DNA from 3 places in the Bradyrhizobium sp. SEMIA genome. Region 3 is predicted to be linked to each of the others. Evidence: riboswitches for the same ligand, from Rfam matches in the RefSeq annotation. Region 3 holds a riboswitch; each other region holds the start of a gene.
What was found. Region 3 has a riboswitch for cobalamin ahead of FOM02_RS26280 (DUF1636 family protein). Riboswitches for the same ligand answer to the same signal wherever they lie in the genome.
Positions count from the first base shown of each region.

Region 1 (5,643 bases), 3.6 Mb from region 3:
TTCCCTCGCAGATCGGTGTTCTCTCACTGCGTCGGGTGCGCTGGGAGCAAAATCTCGCCAACTGGTACGCGCCTCTGAGCTCGACTGTCGCGGAAAGGCTCGAGTAATCGTGCTGCCCGATTTTTGCCTGACGGGCTAAAGGCTGCGGGAAAGGCTCGCGACGGTTGCGAAGGAGTAAGCACCGACACTTTAGCGTTGATATTCTTGCAGTTACTCTGAGGCGGTCGGCGGTAAAGGAGCTGCGGCGCGATCTTGCTCCGCGCGACCATTAAACCGAGGGCTTTCGCTCCTTCTTACTCTTCCCGTTCCTTGGGCTCCATCCGAGCGAACCAGGAGCCAGGAGGAAAGGCCGCGATACGCTTGGCAAAGGAGGATTGCGGCTCCCAATCTTGCCCTTCGCTCTTCTCGAAAGTGATGACCCCGTTATGGGTGTAAAAACGGGGCCCTGGGATATTACAGTTCACTAAAAGCAAAACGCGCCACAGATCACCTTTTTCGGTCGGCTTGTCCTTCTGCGTCGGCAAGTAGTCCACTCCAACAGGCTCAACGATAGTGCAGCGGCCCTGCCGCAGGAGATCGCCGAGCGGGCCCTGCGTGGTCGTCACGAAGTTGAAGTTGCTCGGATCATGCAGAAAGCGAAGATTTGCGTCCCTTTCGCCATCCTTGACTTCACTGGCGATCAACCCGAGCGCCAGGGCGTGCCAGCCCAATTCGATCGGCTTTGCATAGGTCGACGCAAGTTGAAACGTGCCGTCGAGTGCGATCCTCCAGGTGATAACGTGCTGTTCGTCTAATATATCATCCGCGTGCCTGGTCCACGAAACGAAAACATAGTCGTTTCCGTCAAGTTCGGCGACGCCCCACATTCGAGGGACGAACCGTGCAACTTTCGAGACGTTGGAGATAATTTGTTCTATTGTCTCACCGTCTTGCGCTCGCCACGTTGACTTGAATCTTTCGATATGGGGGCTCTCGATAGCGCGAGCACGGTCGCCAGTCGCAGCCAGCCCGGCCAGACAGATCAGGGATCGACCGAGACAAAACAATAACGCGCGTCTTCCAGACACTTTTCTCATGACTGTTGGCCTATCTGGTTTCATCCACACGTCATTGCAGAGCGGGCAACTTCAGCCTGTTATGCGCGAGCGCAAGAAGTTAGCGACGACGCGACGGGGGACCGATGGTGTCCCGTGCGAGCAGGCGCTCTATCACGCGCCGCTAACTTCGTTGCCGGCGACAGCCTCAAGTTGCTGTGCTAGACATGCCCAGCAGGAGGAGACTGGGCATGCCGAAGACTTGCATTCCTCGTGCCAGGTTAATAGACGGCAATTCGCACCGCTTCTATGCCCTCTTTGTCGGCTTTCCGACGTGCGGGCGTCTCGATGTTTCCGTTCAGCGCGGCTTATGCACCCTCGTCACGCGCCGAATGTTCGGTGGGCGCAGCTGAACGCCTCGACCAAGTTCCTGATGAGAATTGGGAGCACGTTTGCCGCCACAGAACTGTTTGGCTCACTATCGTTACCGGAGTGTCAGCTTTCGTCCTCTGGCATGCCTCTGGGTACTCGCGGCCGAGAGGCCAGAGCGCGTTTGGCGCTTCTTTCGCGACATCCGGCACTCGCGCCGAGCATTTGGAGTCTGGCTGGCACTGCAAATCAACGTGCCGGTCAGGTATGTTGCTGACTTTGCCACGTGTCTTAGGCCTGTGCAGCACGGATCCAGCTGGTCGAGAGGGCGGCTGGATGGCGGACGCGCTCGAAAAACCTGCTGGGAAGCCTGGGACACGGATCAAATGCGTTCTGCTCCAGGCAGCAGTCCCGACCGCGGAAGCCGCTTTTATCCCTTCCACCGAACTGGCGTGCGGCCAGAGGGCAGCTGCGATGGTCATCACAATATCGCTGACTGCAGAGCGCATCTACATCGACTCAGCGATAAGGATGCGCGGTCATTCGCGTAGCGGATGCCGCAGCACCAGCTTGCGACATAATCTGAGAGGTTGACGGAAGACTTGTCTTGCCGATAATCCAAATCGTCGAGGTTCTCCGGTCCCACTTGATCCGGAGCTAAGAGGGAAGCCGGTGACAATGCCGGCGCTGCCCCCGCAACTGTGAGCGGCAAGCCGCTGTCCAACGATGTCACTGAAGCCTGCGCGGCTTCGGGAAGGCCGGACAGAAGCGATGACCCGCGAGCCAGGAGACCTGCCCCGACAATTATTCGTCCACGGGCGGGGTGTCCCGGTGGTGCGCCAAGCAGCCGTCGCACCGCGCGACTTCCCCTGCCTGCGTCCGCCACGGCCTTTGCCCCCAACATGGGGTTAACTTATGTCTCTTCTCTCCCTTCCGGTTGCCACGCTTGGAACGCCACGCATCGGTCCAAGGCGCGAGCTCAAACTCGCTCTTGAAAGCTACTGGGCGGGAAAACGCAGCGAACTGCAGTTGCTCGAGGACGCAGCTGGCCTGCGTGCCGCAAACTGGGCTCGTCAGAAATCTATCGGCGTCACCGTCATTCCATCGAACGATTTCTCGCTGTATGATCAGGTGCTCGACACAAGTGTCATGGTTGGCGCCATCCCAGAGATTTACGCTTCGAACGCCGAATCCGTTTCGCTGAAGACGTACTTCGCCATGGCCCGGGGATCACAATGCGACGATCAGGATGCGAGTTGCGGTCGCGGACCGCGCGGATTTGGCGCACCCGCTCAGGAGATGACCAAGTGGTTCGATACCAACTACCACTACATGGTCCCCGAGTTTCACAGAGGGCAGACTTTCAGGCTATGCTCTCGCAAGCCGATCGAGGAGTATGAGGAAGCCAAGGCCCTTGGCTTTCAGACCCGCCCTGTCCTGATCGGGCCGGTCACATTCCTAAAGCTCGGCAAGAGTCCCGATCCTGCGTTCCAGCCACTCTCACTACTGGATGAACTGTTACCGGCCTATATCGAGGTTCTGCAGGAATTGGCCAAACGTGGGGCAAATTGGGTTCAGTTAGACGAGCCCTGCCTGGTTCTTGATCTGGATGAGAGGACGCGGCAGTCTTTGCGACATGCCTATGATCGGCTCGCCAAGGAGGTGCCGGCCATCAAGATCTTAGTTGCCAGCTATTTCGGCGACCTCGGGAACAATCTGAACACCGCGTTGAGCCTGCCAGTTGCCGGACTACACCTCGACCTAGTTCGAGCGCCACAGTTGTTGGACCAGATCATCGCTGGCGGCCGAAGTGATCTCGTCATGTCGCTCGGTGTCGTCGACGGCCGGAATGTATGGCGGTCGAATTTGTCGTCGCTGCGCCAGCGGCTCGAACCCGCGATTGCGAAGCTCGGCAAGGACCGTGTACAGATTGCCCCATCCTGCTCGCTGCTTCATGTGCCCGTCGATGTTGAACTTGAAACCGGGCTCGTTTCCGACGTCAAGAGCTGGCTCGCTTTTGCGGTCCAGAAGATGCGGGAGCTTGCGATCCTGGCGCGGGCACTCGCAGGCGACCAGAATGTTGCGCCAGCTCTTGCCGAGTCGGAATGTGCCGCGACTGTTCGCCGGACTTCGCCGAAAATCCGTGATGCCAATGTCGCTGTCCGGATGAAAGCGATCGATCAGACCATGCGTCGACGCGGGAGCCCATTTGCCCGTCGTGCCGAGATCCAAAGCAATCGTTTCGGACTACCGGCTTTTCCTACCACGACCATCGGATCGTTTCCGCAGACCACAGAGGTCCGGAATGCCCGTGCGGCGCATGCGCGAGGCGCGATAAGTGACGAGCAATACGACAGGTTCCTCAAGGAGGAGACTGCGCGCGCCGTACGTTGGCAGGAGGACATCGGTCTCGACGTCCTCGTGCACGGCGAGTTCGAGCGCAATGACATGGTGCAGTACTTCGGCGAGCACCTCGCCGGCTTCGCATTTACCAGGAACGGATGGGTGCAGTCGTACGGCTCGCGCTGCGTCAGGCCACCGATCCTGTTTGGCGATGTGGTGCGGCCGAAGCCTATCACCGTGGACTGGTGGCGCTACGCGCAATCACTAACGAGGAAGCCGATGAAGGCCATGTTGACCGGACCGGTGACGATTTTGAACTGGTCCTTTGTTCGCGATGATATTCCCAGAAGCGAGGTCTGTCGCCAGATTGCGCTCGCGATCCGAGACGAAGTCCGCGATCTCGAGAATGCTGGTGCGACAATGATCCAGATCGACGAAGCCGCACTGCGCGAAGGAATGCCGTTGCGTCGATCTGAGTGGACGGCCTATCTCGACTGGGCCGTGGATTGCTTCAGCATCTGCTCATCGGGCGTCGCCGATGAAACGCAAATTCATACACATATGTGCTACTCGGAGTTCAACGACATCATCGGTGCGATCGCTGCAATGGACGCAGATGTCATCTCGATCGAGACGTCGCGCTCGAAAATGGAACTACTCGACGCGTTCAGGGACTACGAATATCCAAATCAGATCGGACCGGGCGTGTACGACATCCACTCCCCACGCGTTCCCGAGGCGGGCGAAATGAAGGAACTGATGGTATTGGCTCGGACCCGGCTGCAGGATTCGCAGCTCTGGATCAATCCGGACTGCGGCCTGAAGACGCGCAAATGGGAGGAAGTGCGGCCGGCACTAGCGAACATGGTCGCTGCCGCCCGCCAACTGCGCGCTGCATCCGATCCGCGAGGCCATTGATCCGGGCTTGGGTCTCTTCTCGACAAAGCGGATCTGTTGCGGTCATTTGCGCTGTCGATGATCGATGGAGCCTTGGGAATAAAAAAAAAGCCCGGCCCCGCTGAGCGGGCCGGGCGAAAGTCCGGGAGGAGCGACGCTGACGCATCGCGCGGACTTCCATCGGCGGAGAGAGGACAACCGCCGGTTCGATCACGGCAAGGACATTCGCCGAAAATCTGAGCTCAGTTGAAGCACAAGCTCAGCGTAGCTCAATTATGCCGTGGTATGCGACCGTTAGCCCGAGGTTTATAAACTTACACCAAGGTTTGTCGGTCAAGAGCACGTCGGCAACGATTACGACGCGACGAGGACGGTGATGCCGGGCGTCACCGCAGGGCACGAGCCGCAAACTCGGTGCGCTTTCCTGCCTGGAAACCTTATGCTCGGCGCGACGATACGAAAAACCCGGCTCCAAGGATCTTGCAAGCGTAGACAATGCATGAGCGGTTGATATTGATTTGACCCCTGCTTAAGGCAGTCCTTGGTCGACCGATTCCACCCAATGGTCGGGTTTCGTCTTGCGCCTCTGTTTGAGAGTTTATGAGCGGACCACGCGGAGGATGTCACGAGCTTGAAGATGGCACTGGTGCCGATAGGGTGCTTCTCAGCCGTGAGCGTAGTCCTGCCCTCAGCACAGGCCAGTTGAATCATGGCGATCTCCGATCCGACACGGCTCGGCGCAGAGTGAGGACGTCGTCCAGCGCCTTGCAGTTCGTGCTAAACGTGCCCGCGCGAGCAAGTGCCCGGCAATTGGGGTGCTGTGGGTCGAATCGGCCGCGGTCGGATCATTCAGAGCGTGCCAGGCTGGGAAAGAGGTGGGAGTGCTTCGCCCCACCCGCGCGGCGGCAATCGTCCGTCGTTGTACGGCGGCGGACATCAGAGGCATCCGTTTCGCGTCACTGCGCAACTGCCGGACCTGCGACATCACATTGTGGAACGT
Region 1 is NZ_CP046601.1:8,956,975-8,962,617, forward strand. It holds gene FOM02_RS42855 (nodulate formation efficiency C protein) at 294-1,076, opposite strand; cobalamin riboswitch at 2,016-2,218, shown strand; gene metE (5-methyltetrahydropteroyltriglutamate--homocysteine S-methyltransferase) at 2,319-4,664, shown strand.
Region 1: another riboswitch for cobalamin. It lies ahead of metE (5-methyltetrahydropteroyltriglutamate--homocysteine S-methyltransferase); the one in region 3 lies ahead of FOM02_RS26280 (DUF1636 family protein).

Region 2 (5,643 bases), 200 kb from region 3:
ACGTCAACAGCGTCCGCCGCGAAGTGGGGATGGTGTTCCAGAGCTTCAACCTGTTTCCGCATCTTTCGGTGGTCGAGAACTGCATGCTGGCGCCGATGAAGGTGCGCGGCCTGTCCCGCGCGGAAGCGCAGGAGCGTGCGCTCGGCTTCCTGCGCAAGGTGCGCATTCACGATCAGGCGAACAAATATCCGGGGCAGCTGTCCGGCGGCCAGCAGCAGCGCGTCGCCATCGCGCGCGCGCTGTGCATGCAGCCGAAGATCATGCTGTTCGACGAGCCGACCTCCGCGCTCGACCCGGAGATGGTCAAGGAGGTGCTGGAGACCATGGTGGAGCTCGCGCGGGACGGCATGACCATGGTCTGCGTCACCCACGAGATGGGCTTTGCCCGCGAGGTCGCCGACCGCGTGGTGTTCATGGATCGCGGCTCCATCGTCGAGGAGGCCGATCCGGAAACCTTCTTCCGTGCGCCCGAGACGGAGCGGGCGAGGGCGTTCCTCGGCCAGATCATCCATTAGGAGCGGGTTGGCTCTGCGGCGACAATGAGATCCTGACGGTTCTCATCCTCGATGCTGCCCCAGCGTTCCTCACCATCGGAACGAAGCCGCCACTTCATAGCTACGCGGCGCGCCGAGGATGATCTCGTCGGCGTAGCCCGGGTCGCCCCAGGCCGCATAGCGCTTGTTCGTCAAATTCCTGACCCGGAATGAAATCCGCGTCCGGTCCACCCCCGGGAAGTACGCTTTCGGGATGTCGACGAATGCGAACGCATCGAACGTGGTGTAGGCATTCATGACGAGCAGATTGTCCTGGAAGTTGAAGCGGTCGCCGACGTGACGCATCAGGCCCCCGATCTCGACCGGCAGCGTCGTGTCGAACCGGTACGAGGCGCCGGCATTGGCGATGAAGTTCGGCACGTTGGGCGGCGTCTTGCCTGAATAGGACTGGAATACGCCATTGCCATCGACATAATTGAAATCGATGAAGCGCGACTGCACGAAGGCGACGTTGCCCCACAGTTTCAGGCCGGCGGCCGGGTTGATCGCCGCCGCAATCTCGATGCCCTTGGATTCGATCTTGCCGGCGACGTTGAAGACGATGCCGCTCTCCGGGACGTAGACGTTCTTGCGCTGGATGTCGAAGGCCGAGAACGTGGCCTCGGCCCGCTTGTCGGCCGATAGCACCTTGACGCCGGTCTCGTAGGTGCGCGACGTCGTCAGCAGGAGCGGCACGGACGGTGCGAGGATGAAGATGTTGGCCACCGTCGGGTCTGCCGCGGTCGCGTATTGGCTGTACAGCATCACGCCCGGGGTGATGTCCCAGGTGTAGCCGACGCGGCCGGTGACGGGATTGAACGTCGTCGAGAAGGGATACCCCTTCGCGGACTCCAGCGTGCCGTCGGGGAAGAAGCGGGTCCGGTCCAGCTTGATGTCCTCGAACCGGATGCCGCCGATCAACGCGAAGGTCGAGGTCAGCTTGAGCCGGTCCTCGAACGACAACGAGGCGGTGTTGACGCGGGTGTAGATCTTCTCGTCGCTGCGAGGGCCGTAGGGCCCGCGGTCGGGATTGAGCAGGTCGACGTAGTCGTTGAAGAACAGCGTGTCCTGCGAGACGTTGAACTGGTTGTTGCTCGCCGCCACGGTCGCGACGAAGCGGTTGTCCATTCCGCCAATGCTGGAATTGACGGTGAGGTCGGTGATGTTGCCGTAGAGCCGCTGCGCGTGATCCAGCGCCAGGCGCTCGCGATAGATGCTCTGCGCGCCGGCGAAGTTGCCGACAGTCTGGTCGAACGACGAGATCTCGTTGTTGAACCAGTGCCGGTGCGCGTCATAGCCGTAGACTTGGCTGCGCAGCGAGATGCTGTTGGTGATGTCCCATTGGAAGCCGCTGCGCAGCCAGAGCTCACTGGCGCCGCTGTGATTGTCGAGCACGTTGTAACTCGTGGTCAGCGTACGCGCGTCGATCGTCGGCGGGACTGGCGTGCCGCCGCCGAGGTAATAGTTGCTCCAGACCCCCGAGACGATGCCATTCGTCGGCACGATGCCCGGCCCGTTCGCCGGTACGATCGGCGTGCCCCAGTAGAAGCGGTCCTTGTCCTGCCTGTATTCGGCTGCGCCCCAGACCTTCAGGCTATCGTTGACGCGATAATTCAGCTGGCCCGAGACATTGCTGAGCCTGGAGTAGCTGTCCTCGATGAAGCTCTTGTCGTTGAAATGGCTGATGTCGAAGCGGTAGTCGAGGCCATCGATCAGCGTAGAGCCGCCCGAACCATAACCGGCGCGATAGCCGTTGAAGGAATCGTAGGAGGTGAAGGCTTCGTTGACGATCGGACCGGTATGCGGCGCTTTGGTCACGTAGTTGACGGCGCCGCCGGTTGCGCCAAGACCTGCCACCAGCGAGTCCGGTCCCTTGATGATCTCGACCTGCTGCAGGCCCGCGACATCCATGGGACGGCCGGTCATGGTCGACGGCCCGATCGGAATGCCGTTGTAGAGGGTGTTGAGCTGATCGCCGGAAAAGCCGCGCATCGAGAAGATCGCTGGTGCCCCGGGCGCATCGCCGCCAGTCACGCCGACTGCCGCCTTTGCGACGTCGGTGGTGGTCCGGATGCCCAGGTCCTGCATGGTCTGCTGGCTGATGACCTCGACGGTCGCCGGCGTCTCCCGGGCCGAAATGCCGAGGCGAGAGGAGACCCCGGCGACGGCGGCGGTGTTCAACGGTGTCGTGTCGCCGGCGGGCGGGTTGGTGGGCCTTGCAGCGATCGGTGCTGTCGGTCTTCGCCCCGTGGCCCGGCGGGCGGTCCGAGGCTTTTGGTTGCCCGGGCTGATTGCAGGCGCCGTCCTCGGTGTGGACGGGGAGACAGTCACTGGACCGATCTCCACGGGCGGCTTGTCACGGTCCACGCTCTGCGCGATCGCAGCCGCCGACAGCGACACGGAAGAGAGCAGGGAGATCAGGAAAACACGTGAATAGCCTGGCGCAACGCCGGCACGAGAATGAAGAGTTTGCACGACAACGCTCTGCGGCGACGCAAATAAACTGTCACCGCGGTTGCCTTAGTCATCTACCTTCGCCCCAGGCGGCAGATGCAGCGGCTACTTGTCCGACATCGGGGCACCCCGCCCAATGCGTTCGCGCGTGACTCATGGCTGGCAGCAGGTTTCCTGGCTCGCGGGTCATCGCCTTCGACCGCCTTCCCAGAGGCCCGAACGGGGCTCCAGTGGTTCGTTTGGTCGTCGGCTATCCGCCTACAGTTGCGGGGGCAGCCGCGGAATTGTCCGTCGAGACGGACGCACCGCATTCCCTTGAATAGTCCTTGCGGACACTACCGATCATGAAACTGGCAGCTGGCGATGAAGCCGTCAATATCCGAAGGGGACCCGTCGATTGGCCCGACCTTCGATAATGGCCATGTGTGGCTGTTTTGCCCGACCATCCAAATTCGCGCCGGCATCGATTGGCGCGCGGCGCAATTCCGCTGGCGCCTTCTGCCGCTGCAAACGCTGTTCCCGAAATCTAGAGACATTTGCGAGACCTGCGAGCGCTTCGATCGCTCGCCCAACCGCAAACCAAGGAACGCACCATGCAAACGTCGCTTCACTCCCGTCGATCCGCCATCTTCCTGCTGATGGCAGCCGTGAACATCGGACAGATTTCGATGGCGCACGGCGAGGTGCCAGTCCCCGATGCGATCGTCGGGACATGGGAGGCGGACGACGGCACGGTGAAGCTCGACATGTTCAGGAGCGGAACGGAATTCCAGGCGCGCATGCTCTACGGCAACGAGATCGTGGAGGCGGACAACGTGACCTTCAAGAAGGACGCCAAGAACCCCGATCCCGCGCTGCGTGCGCGGTCGCTGAAGAACATTGTCTTCATCGCCGGCTTGCGCTGGGAGGATGGCGAGTGGGGCGGCGGCACGATCTATGACGCCTCGTCCGGCCGCACCTACAACTGCAAGGCCACCGTCAAGGACGGCAAGATGCACCTCCGAGGCTATCTCGGGCTGCCCGCGATGGGACAAACCCGCACATTCCACCGCGCTCGCGGCTGAACGGATTTCCGCCAGGCCCGAACTGTCTTGCCAAAGCGCGGTCGCTGGTACCGCGCTTTTTCTTGGGAATACAGCGGCCCAAATCGGTCGTCAGGATTGGCGTGTTATGCAAGTCTATTGGCGCGCTTGGTCAGTCAATTCCTGCCACGGAGGCCGCAGGATAAGACAGGAACGAAGAGAGGTTGAAATGTTCGACAAGTCGAAGAGAACGGCGCTCGTCACCGGAGCGTCCTCCGGCATGGGCAAGGAAATCGCAAGGCGTCTTATCAAGGACGGATTCCAGGTCTTCGTCGCCGCGCGGCACGTCGACAAGATGGATGATCTCGTCGAGCTCGGGGCGAGGTCCCTGAGAATGGACATTTCGAGCGAGTCCGACATCCAGGCGACGGTCGATGCCATCCTGCGCGAGGTGGATGGCGTCGATGTGCTCGTCAACAACGCCGGCTTCGGCCTCTACGGTCCCGTCGAGGAGGTCGGCATCGACGAAGCGCGTTACCAGTTCGAGGTGAACCTGTTCGGCGCCGCTCGCCTGACGCAGCTTCTCTTGCCGAAGATGCGCGAAAAGCGCGCAGGCACGATCGTCAACATCACCTCGATGGGCGGCAAGATCTACACCCTCCTGGGTGCCTGGTACCATGCGACCAAGCATGCGCTGGAAGGCTGGTCCGATTGCCTGCGACTTGAACTGGCTCCGTTCGGCATCAAGGTCGTCGTCGTCGAGCCCGGCCTGATCGAGACGGGATTTGGCGATGTGGTTGCCAATGGCCTGCTCAAACGATCGGGTGGAGGTCCTTACGCCAAGCTGACGCAGGCCGTCGCGAAATCGACCCGTGCGGCTTATGGACAGGGACGCGGCACCAATCCAAGCGTCATCGCCGGCGTCGTGTCCAGGGCCGTGAAGGAGCCAAAGCCGCGCACCCGCTACGTTGCGGGTAAATATGCCTTGCCCATGATCAAGATTCGCGAATGGTTCGGCGACCGCCTGTTCGACCGCGTGATCATGAGCCAGATGCGCTAGGATTGTTCATGAGTGGTACAGCGGCAGACAGATGCAAGGTCCCCCGAGCCTTTTGGCAGGCCGTTGAACATATCGGCGTGCCGCCGGCCGTGCTGTTGCGGCAGGCGAAACTGCCGGCGACCTTGCACCTGAACGAGCAGGGGCAGGTCACCACAGTGCAATATTTTGCGCTCTGGAGAGCGCTGGAGGAGCTGAAGCCGGAGCCGGGGCTCGGCTTGATGCTGGTCCAGAGCGTCGAGACGGCGGTGCATCCGCCGTCGAGCCTCGCTGCGTTCTATGCGAGGGATTATCGCGACGGATTGCTCCGCATTGCGCGCTTCAAGCGGCTGTGCTCGCCCGAGCAGCTGCAGGTCAGGGAAGGCGAGGACGAGTGCGTTGTCGCGGTGGAGTGGCCGTATGCAACTGATCCGGAGCCCGCGATTTCGACCGACGTGACCTTTGCCTCGCTGGTCGAGCTCGGACGTCGTGGGACCGGACAGCACCTGACGCCGAAGCGGGTGGAGCTGGTTCGTCCTCGTCCCAAGAGCGACGTCCACCAGAAATATTTCGAATGCCAGATCCGCTATGGCGCGGC
Region 2 is NZ_CP046601.1:5,198,185-5,203,827, forward strand. It holds gene FOM02_RS25325 (amino acid ABC transporter ATP-binding protein) at 1-515, shown strand, start outside; gene FOM02_RS25330 (TonB-dependent receptor) at 585-3,008, opposite strand; cobalamin riboswitch at 3,134-3,342, opposite strand; gene FOM02_RS25335 (DUF2147 domain-containing protein) at 3,581-4,051, shown strand; gene FOM02_RS25340 (oxidoreductase) at 4,239-5,069, shown strand; gene FOM02_RS25345 (AraC family transcriptional regulator) at 5,078-5,643, shown strand, end outside.
Region 2: another riboswitch for cobalamin. It lies ahead of FOM02_RS25330 (TonB-dependent receptor); the one in region 3 lies ahead of FOM02_RS26280 (DUF1636 family protein).

Region 3 (5,643 bases):
CCCTGCGCGCGCAGGAACGCGAGATCGCCACGGGTGGACTTTGAGCCGGGGATGATGACCAGTCTGACGTCGCCGGGGATCGCTTCGCCGGGGCGCACCATCAGGAGATCGACGCCTGGCTCGAGCTTGAGTGGATCGAGATCGTCGAAATTGGCGATGCGCGACAGCGCGAGGCACGCGATCTTGCATTGGCCGGGCTTGCGCGCATCACTGAGGCCCAGCGCGTCCTCGGCCGGCAGTCGCCGCGCGGCGAACCAGGGCAGCACGCCGGGCCGCGCCACGCAGTCTTCTCTTCGATCAGCCTGTAGCCGTCGTCAAACAGCGTGGGATCGCCGCGGAACTTGTTGATGACAAAGCCCTGGATCATCGCGGCATCGTCGGGGTCGATCACCGTCCTGATGCCGACGAGCTGGGCGATGACGCCGCCGCGATCGATGTCGCCAACGAGCACGACCGGCACGTCGGCCTTGCGCGCAAAGCCCATATTGGCGATGTCGGCCTTGCGCAGATTCACCTCGGCCGGACTGCCCGCGCCTTCGACCAGCACCAGATCAGCGCGCGCCTTCAACCGCTCAAAGCTCTCCAGCACCGCGCCCATCAGCGAGGGCTTCATCGCGGCGTATTCGCGCGCCCGCGCGGTGGCGATGCGTTTTCCATGCACGACGATTTGCGCGCCGACATCGGTCTCGGGCTTCAGCAGCACCGGGTTCATGTCGGTGTGCGGCTCGACGCCCGCCGCGAGCGCTTGAAGCGCCTGCGCACGCCCGATCTCGCCGCCATCGACGGTGACGGCCGCATTGTTCGACATGTTCTGCGGCTTGAAGGGAAGTACGCGCAAGGCCCGCCGTGTGAAGGCGCGCGCGAGGCCGGCCACGATGAGCGACTTGCCCACGTCCGAGCCGGCCCCCTGGATCATCAGTGCGCGTGCCATCGCGCTCAGAACTCGACGCCGGCTTGCGCCTTGATGCCGGAGCGGAAGGGATGCTTGACCAGCGTCATCTCGGTGACGAGATCGGCGATCTCGATCAGCTCGTCCTTCGCGTTGCGCCCGGTGAGCACGACGTGCGTCATCGGCGGCTTCGAGGTCAGGAAGTCGACGACCTCGGCGATGTCGAGATAGTCGTAGCGCAGCGCGATGTTGATCTCGTCGAGCACGACCATGCGCAGGTTCGAATCGAGGATCAGCTCCTTGGCCTTCTCCCAGCCGGCGCGGGCGGCGGCAATGTCGCGGGCGCGGTCCTGCGTTTCCCAGGTGAAGCCTTCGCCCATGGCATGGAACTGGCAGAGCTCGCCGAAATGGCCCGTGAGCAGACGCCGCTCGCCAGTATCCCAGGCACCCTTGATGAACTGCACGACAGCGCAGGGGAAGCCATGGGCGACGCAGCGGACGATCATGCCGAAGGCCGAGGACGACTTGCCCTTGCCGGCGCCGGTGTGGACGATGATCAGGCCCTTTTCGCCGCTCTTGGTCGCCATGATCTTGTCGCGGGCGGCCTTCTTCTTCGCCATTTTCTGGGCGTGGCGGGCGTCGGTTTCCTCAGTGGTTTGGGTATCCGGTTCTGGCGTCATCGGTCCCGGTCCTTCGGCTTGACAAGAGGCGGCCGGGGGCAAATGGTGGCCCGGCACTGGTTCCTGTCCTATGACAGGCGAAGAGGGAATGCGATAGGGTCCGAATCGGCAAGATTTGGGTCCAAAATGCAGCCGCCCCCGCGACCGTGACCGGAGAGATGCCCGAAGCCACTGATCCCCTAGGGGATCGGGAAGGCGGGGATCGAAGGGCCAAAACCCTGCTCCGCAAGCCGGGAGACCTGCCAGCGCGGACGAGTTTTGGACCGGCGGACGGGGTGTTCCGCGACGGGGAAACGGGCCTTCACGAGAATGGTCCGTGTGCCTCTTCGCCTCCCGCTGTTTATTCTGGAAGAGGCGATGACCGTCACACTTCACGTCTGCATCACCTGCCGCGCTGGCCAGACGCTTGGCGAAGGCGAGACCACACCCGGCAAGCGCCTGCATGGCGCGATCCTCGAGGCCGGCGTGCCCGAGGGCGTCAACGTGGTTCCCGTCGAATGCCTGTCTGCATGCAGCCAGGGCTGCTCGGTCGCGCTCAGCGCGCCCGGCCGCTGGTCCTATGTCTATGGCCGCCTGTCGGATGCGAACGCGCAGGACGTGGTCGCGGGCGCCGCGGCCTATGCGGCCGCGCCCGACGGCCTCGTGCCGTGGCGCAGCCGGCCCGAAATCTTCCGCAAGCAGTCGCTTGCCCGCATTCCCCCCATTGCCGTGTTGCCGGAGGCCGCCGAATGAACTCGCTCGCAAAAGTCCCTGTCACGGTGGTCACGGGCTTTCTCGGCTCCGGCAAGACGACGCTGATCCAGCATCTGCTCAGCAATGCCAATGGCAAGAAGCTCGCCGTGCTGGTCAACGAGTTCGGCAGCGAGGGCGTCGACGGCGAGATCCTGAAATCCTGCGCCGATGCCAACTGCCCGGAGGAGAATATCGTCGAGCTCGCCAATGGCTGCATCTGCTGCACCGTTGCCGACGATTTCATTCCGACCATGGAGCAGTTGCTGGCGCGCCCGGTGCGGCCCGATCACATCCTGATCGAGACCTCGGGCCTGGCGCTGCCAAAACCGCTGCTGAAAGCATTCGACTGGCCGGAGATCCGCTCGCGCATCACCGTCGACGGCGTGATCGCGCTCGCCGATGCCGAGGCGGTTGCCGCCGGTCGCTTCGCGCCGGACCCGGCGGCTGTCGAAGCGCAGCGCGCCGCGGACGAAAATCTCGATCACGAGACGCCGCTCTCGGAGGTGTTCGAGGACCAGATCGCCTGCGCAGATATCGTGCTGCTGACCAAGGCCGATCTCGCCGGCAGCGCCGGCATTGAAGCCGCCAAGGCCGCGATCGCCGCCGAGATGCCGCGCCGCGTGCCGATGCTGCCCGTCACCGACGGTGCGATCGACGCGCGCGTCATTCTCGGGCTCGGCGCCGCCGCCGAGAACGATCTTGCCGCGCGCCCGTCGCATCACGATGGCGAGGAGGAGCACGAGCACGATGATTTCGCCTCCGTCGTGATCGATCTTCCGGAGGTTGCGGATGTCGATACGCTGGTTGCGTCGGTGCAGAGGCTGGCGCGCGAGCAGAACGTGCTGCGTGCCAAGGGCTACATCGCGGTCGCGGGCAAGCCGATGCGCCTGCTGCTTCAGGCCGTCGGCGAGCGCGTGCGCCACCAGTTCGACAAGCCCTGGGGCGCGGGTCTCAGGCAGTCGAAGCTCGTCGTGATCGGCGAGCATGGCGATATCGATGAGGCCGCGATCAAGGCGGGATTGGGAGTCTGATGCACGTCGTCTTCCGCGAGAGCCGGGGTCTCGAGGAGACCGCGACGCCAAGAGACATCGGCCAGGACCCGGCCGATCTCGTGGTGCTCTCGTACTCGGATTCCGACCTTGCCGCATTCGCGGCGGGCTGGCGGCGCGGCCGTAGCAGCCTGCCGTCGCTGCGGCTCGCCAATCTCGCGGAGCTGCGTCATCCGCTCTCGGTCGACACCTATATCGAGCGCACGCTGTCGCAGGCGCGCGGCATCCTGGTGCGTCTGATCGGCGGAGAATCTTATTGGCCCTATGGCCTTGCGGCGCTCCAGCAGCTCGCCAAAGATCGTAACATCGTGCTGGCCGTGCTGCCGGCCGACGGCCGCGACGACACGCGGCTCGATGCTTACTCGACCCTGCCGGTCTCGACGCTGCGGCGGCTCAAGGTGCTTTGCGACACCGGTGGCCCCGTTGCCGCTCAGGCCGCGATTGCTCAGCTTGCGCTGGCTTCGGGCCTTTATGCCGGTCCGGTCGTCGGCGAGATGACCGTGCCCGAGATGGGCTTTTATGATCCCGCGCGTGGTGTCATCGCCGCGCCGGCGCCGGGTGAAGGCAGGCCGCTCGCGCTGGTGACCTTCTATCGCTCTTATCTCACTGCCGCTGACACCGGCCCGGTCGATGCCCTGATCGCTGCGCTGCGCGAGAAGGGTTTTGCGGCGTATGGCGTGTTCGTCACCTCCCTAAAGGGCCCGGGCGTCGCGGGCTGGCTGCGGGACTATCTTGCGAAGAACCCTCCGGCCGCGATCGTCAATGCGACGGCGTTTTCTGCGCTGGGCGAAGATGGCACGACGCCGTTCGATGCTGCGTCATGTCCCGTCTTCCAGGTCGCGCTCTCGTCGGCACGGCGCGAGGACTGGGCGGAATCGTTGCGCGGTCTGTCGCCCGGCGATCTCGCGATGCACGTGGTGCTGCCCGAGGTCGACGGCCGCGTGTTCGCGGGCGTCGTGAGCTTCAAGTCGGCGGCGGAGCGCGATCCCGATTTGCAATTTTCGCATCTGGCGCATCGGCCGGATGAGGAGCGCGTGACGGCCGTCGCCGCGCGCGTTGCAGCCTGGTGGCGCCTTGCGGAAAAGCCGGCTGCCGGGAAGCGCGTCGCGATCGTGCTTTCGAACTATCCGGGCCGGCCGCACCAGATCGCGCATGCGGTTGGGCTCGATGCGCTGGCTTCGGTCGAGGCATTGGTGTCTGACCTTGCAAAGGCCGGCTTCGATGTCGCGCCGGTCCATGCGCTCGGCGAGACGCTGCTGAAGCAGCATCTGAGCTGGAGCGTCGCCGATTACCGCGCGTCACTCTTACACCTCCCGCAATCCCTGCGGGATGATCTCGCGCAAGCCTGGGGCGGGCTGGAGACCGATCCAAGCTGCGGCAGCGGTGCGTTCCGCTTCGCGGCCACCGCTTGCGGCCAGTCAATCATCGCCGTTCAGCCGGAGCGTGGCGACGCCATCACGCGCGATTCCGACTATCACGATCTCGCCCGCACGCCGCGCCACGGCTATGTCGCGTTCTATCTCTGGCTCCGCGAGCAGGGCATTGATGCCGTCGTGCACATGGGGGCGCACGGGACGCTGGAATGGTTGCCGGGGAAATCCGTGGCGCTGTCGTCGGGGTGCTGGCCGGAAGCGCTGATCGGCGATCTCCCCGTCATCTATCCCTTCATCGTCAACGATCCCGGCGAGGCTGCGCAGGCCAAGCGGCGGATCGGTGCCGTCACCATCGGCCATCTGCCGCCGCCGCTCGAGCAATCCACGGTGCCGGAGGGTTTGCGCCGGCTCGAACGCCTGCTCGACGAATATTCGACCGCCGATGGTCTCGATCCCGCGCGCCGCCAGCGCCTGATCGCGGCGATCCGCGACGAGGCCCGTGCAGCGGGCCTCGAAGACGATCTCGGTCTCGATGCGTCGGCCGCGCCGGCCGAAGCCATTCCGCGCATCGACCGCTTCGTCTGCGATCTCAAGGAAAGCCAGTTCGGCGACGGCCTGCACGTGTTCGGCCGCGGCGCCTGCGGCGAGGCGGAGCGGGATGCGCTGCGTGCCGACGGGACGCAATCTCTTTGCCGTCGATCCGCGCGCCGTGCCGACGCCGTCGGCACATGCGCAGGGGGTCAAGCTCGCCGAAGAGCTGCTTCGTCGCCATTTGCAGGATCACGGCGACTGGCCGAAGGGCCTCGTGGTCGACCTCTGGGGCTCGGCGACGATGCGCACTGCCGGCGAAGAGTTCGCGATGGCGCTGCATCTGGCCGGCCTCGCACCGCGCTGGGATCACGCCTCCGGCCGCGTCACCG
Region 3 is NZ_CP046601.1:5,393,385-5,399,027, forward strand. It holds partial or broken gene FOM02_RS26270 (cobyric acid synthase) at 1-931, opposite strand, end outside; gene cobO (cob(I)yrinic acid a,c-diamide adenosyltransferase) at 937-1,569, opposite strand; cobalamin riboswitch at 1,610-1,831, shown strand; gene FOM02_RS26280 (DUF1636 family protein) at 1,927-2,301, shown strand; gene cobW (cobalamin biosynthesis protein CobW) at 2,298-3,332, shown strand; partial or broken gene FOM02_RS46910 (cobaltochelatase subunit CobN) at 3,332-5,643, shown strand, end outside.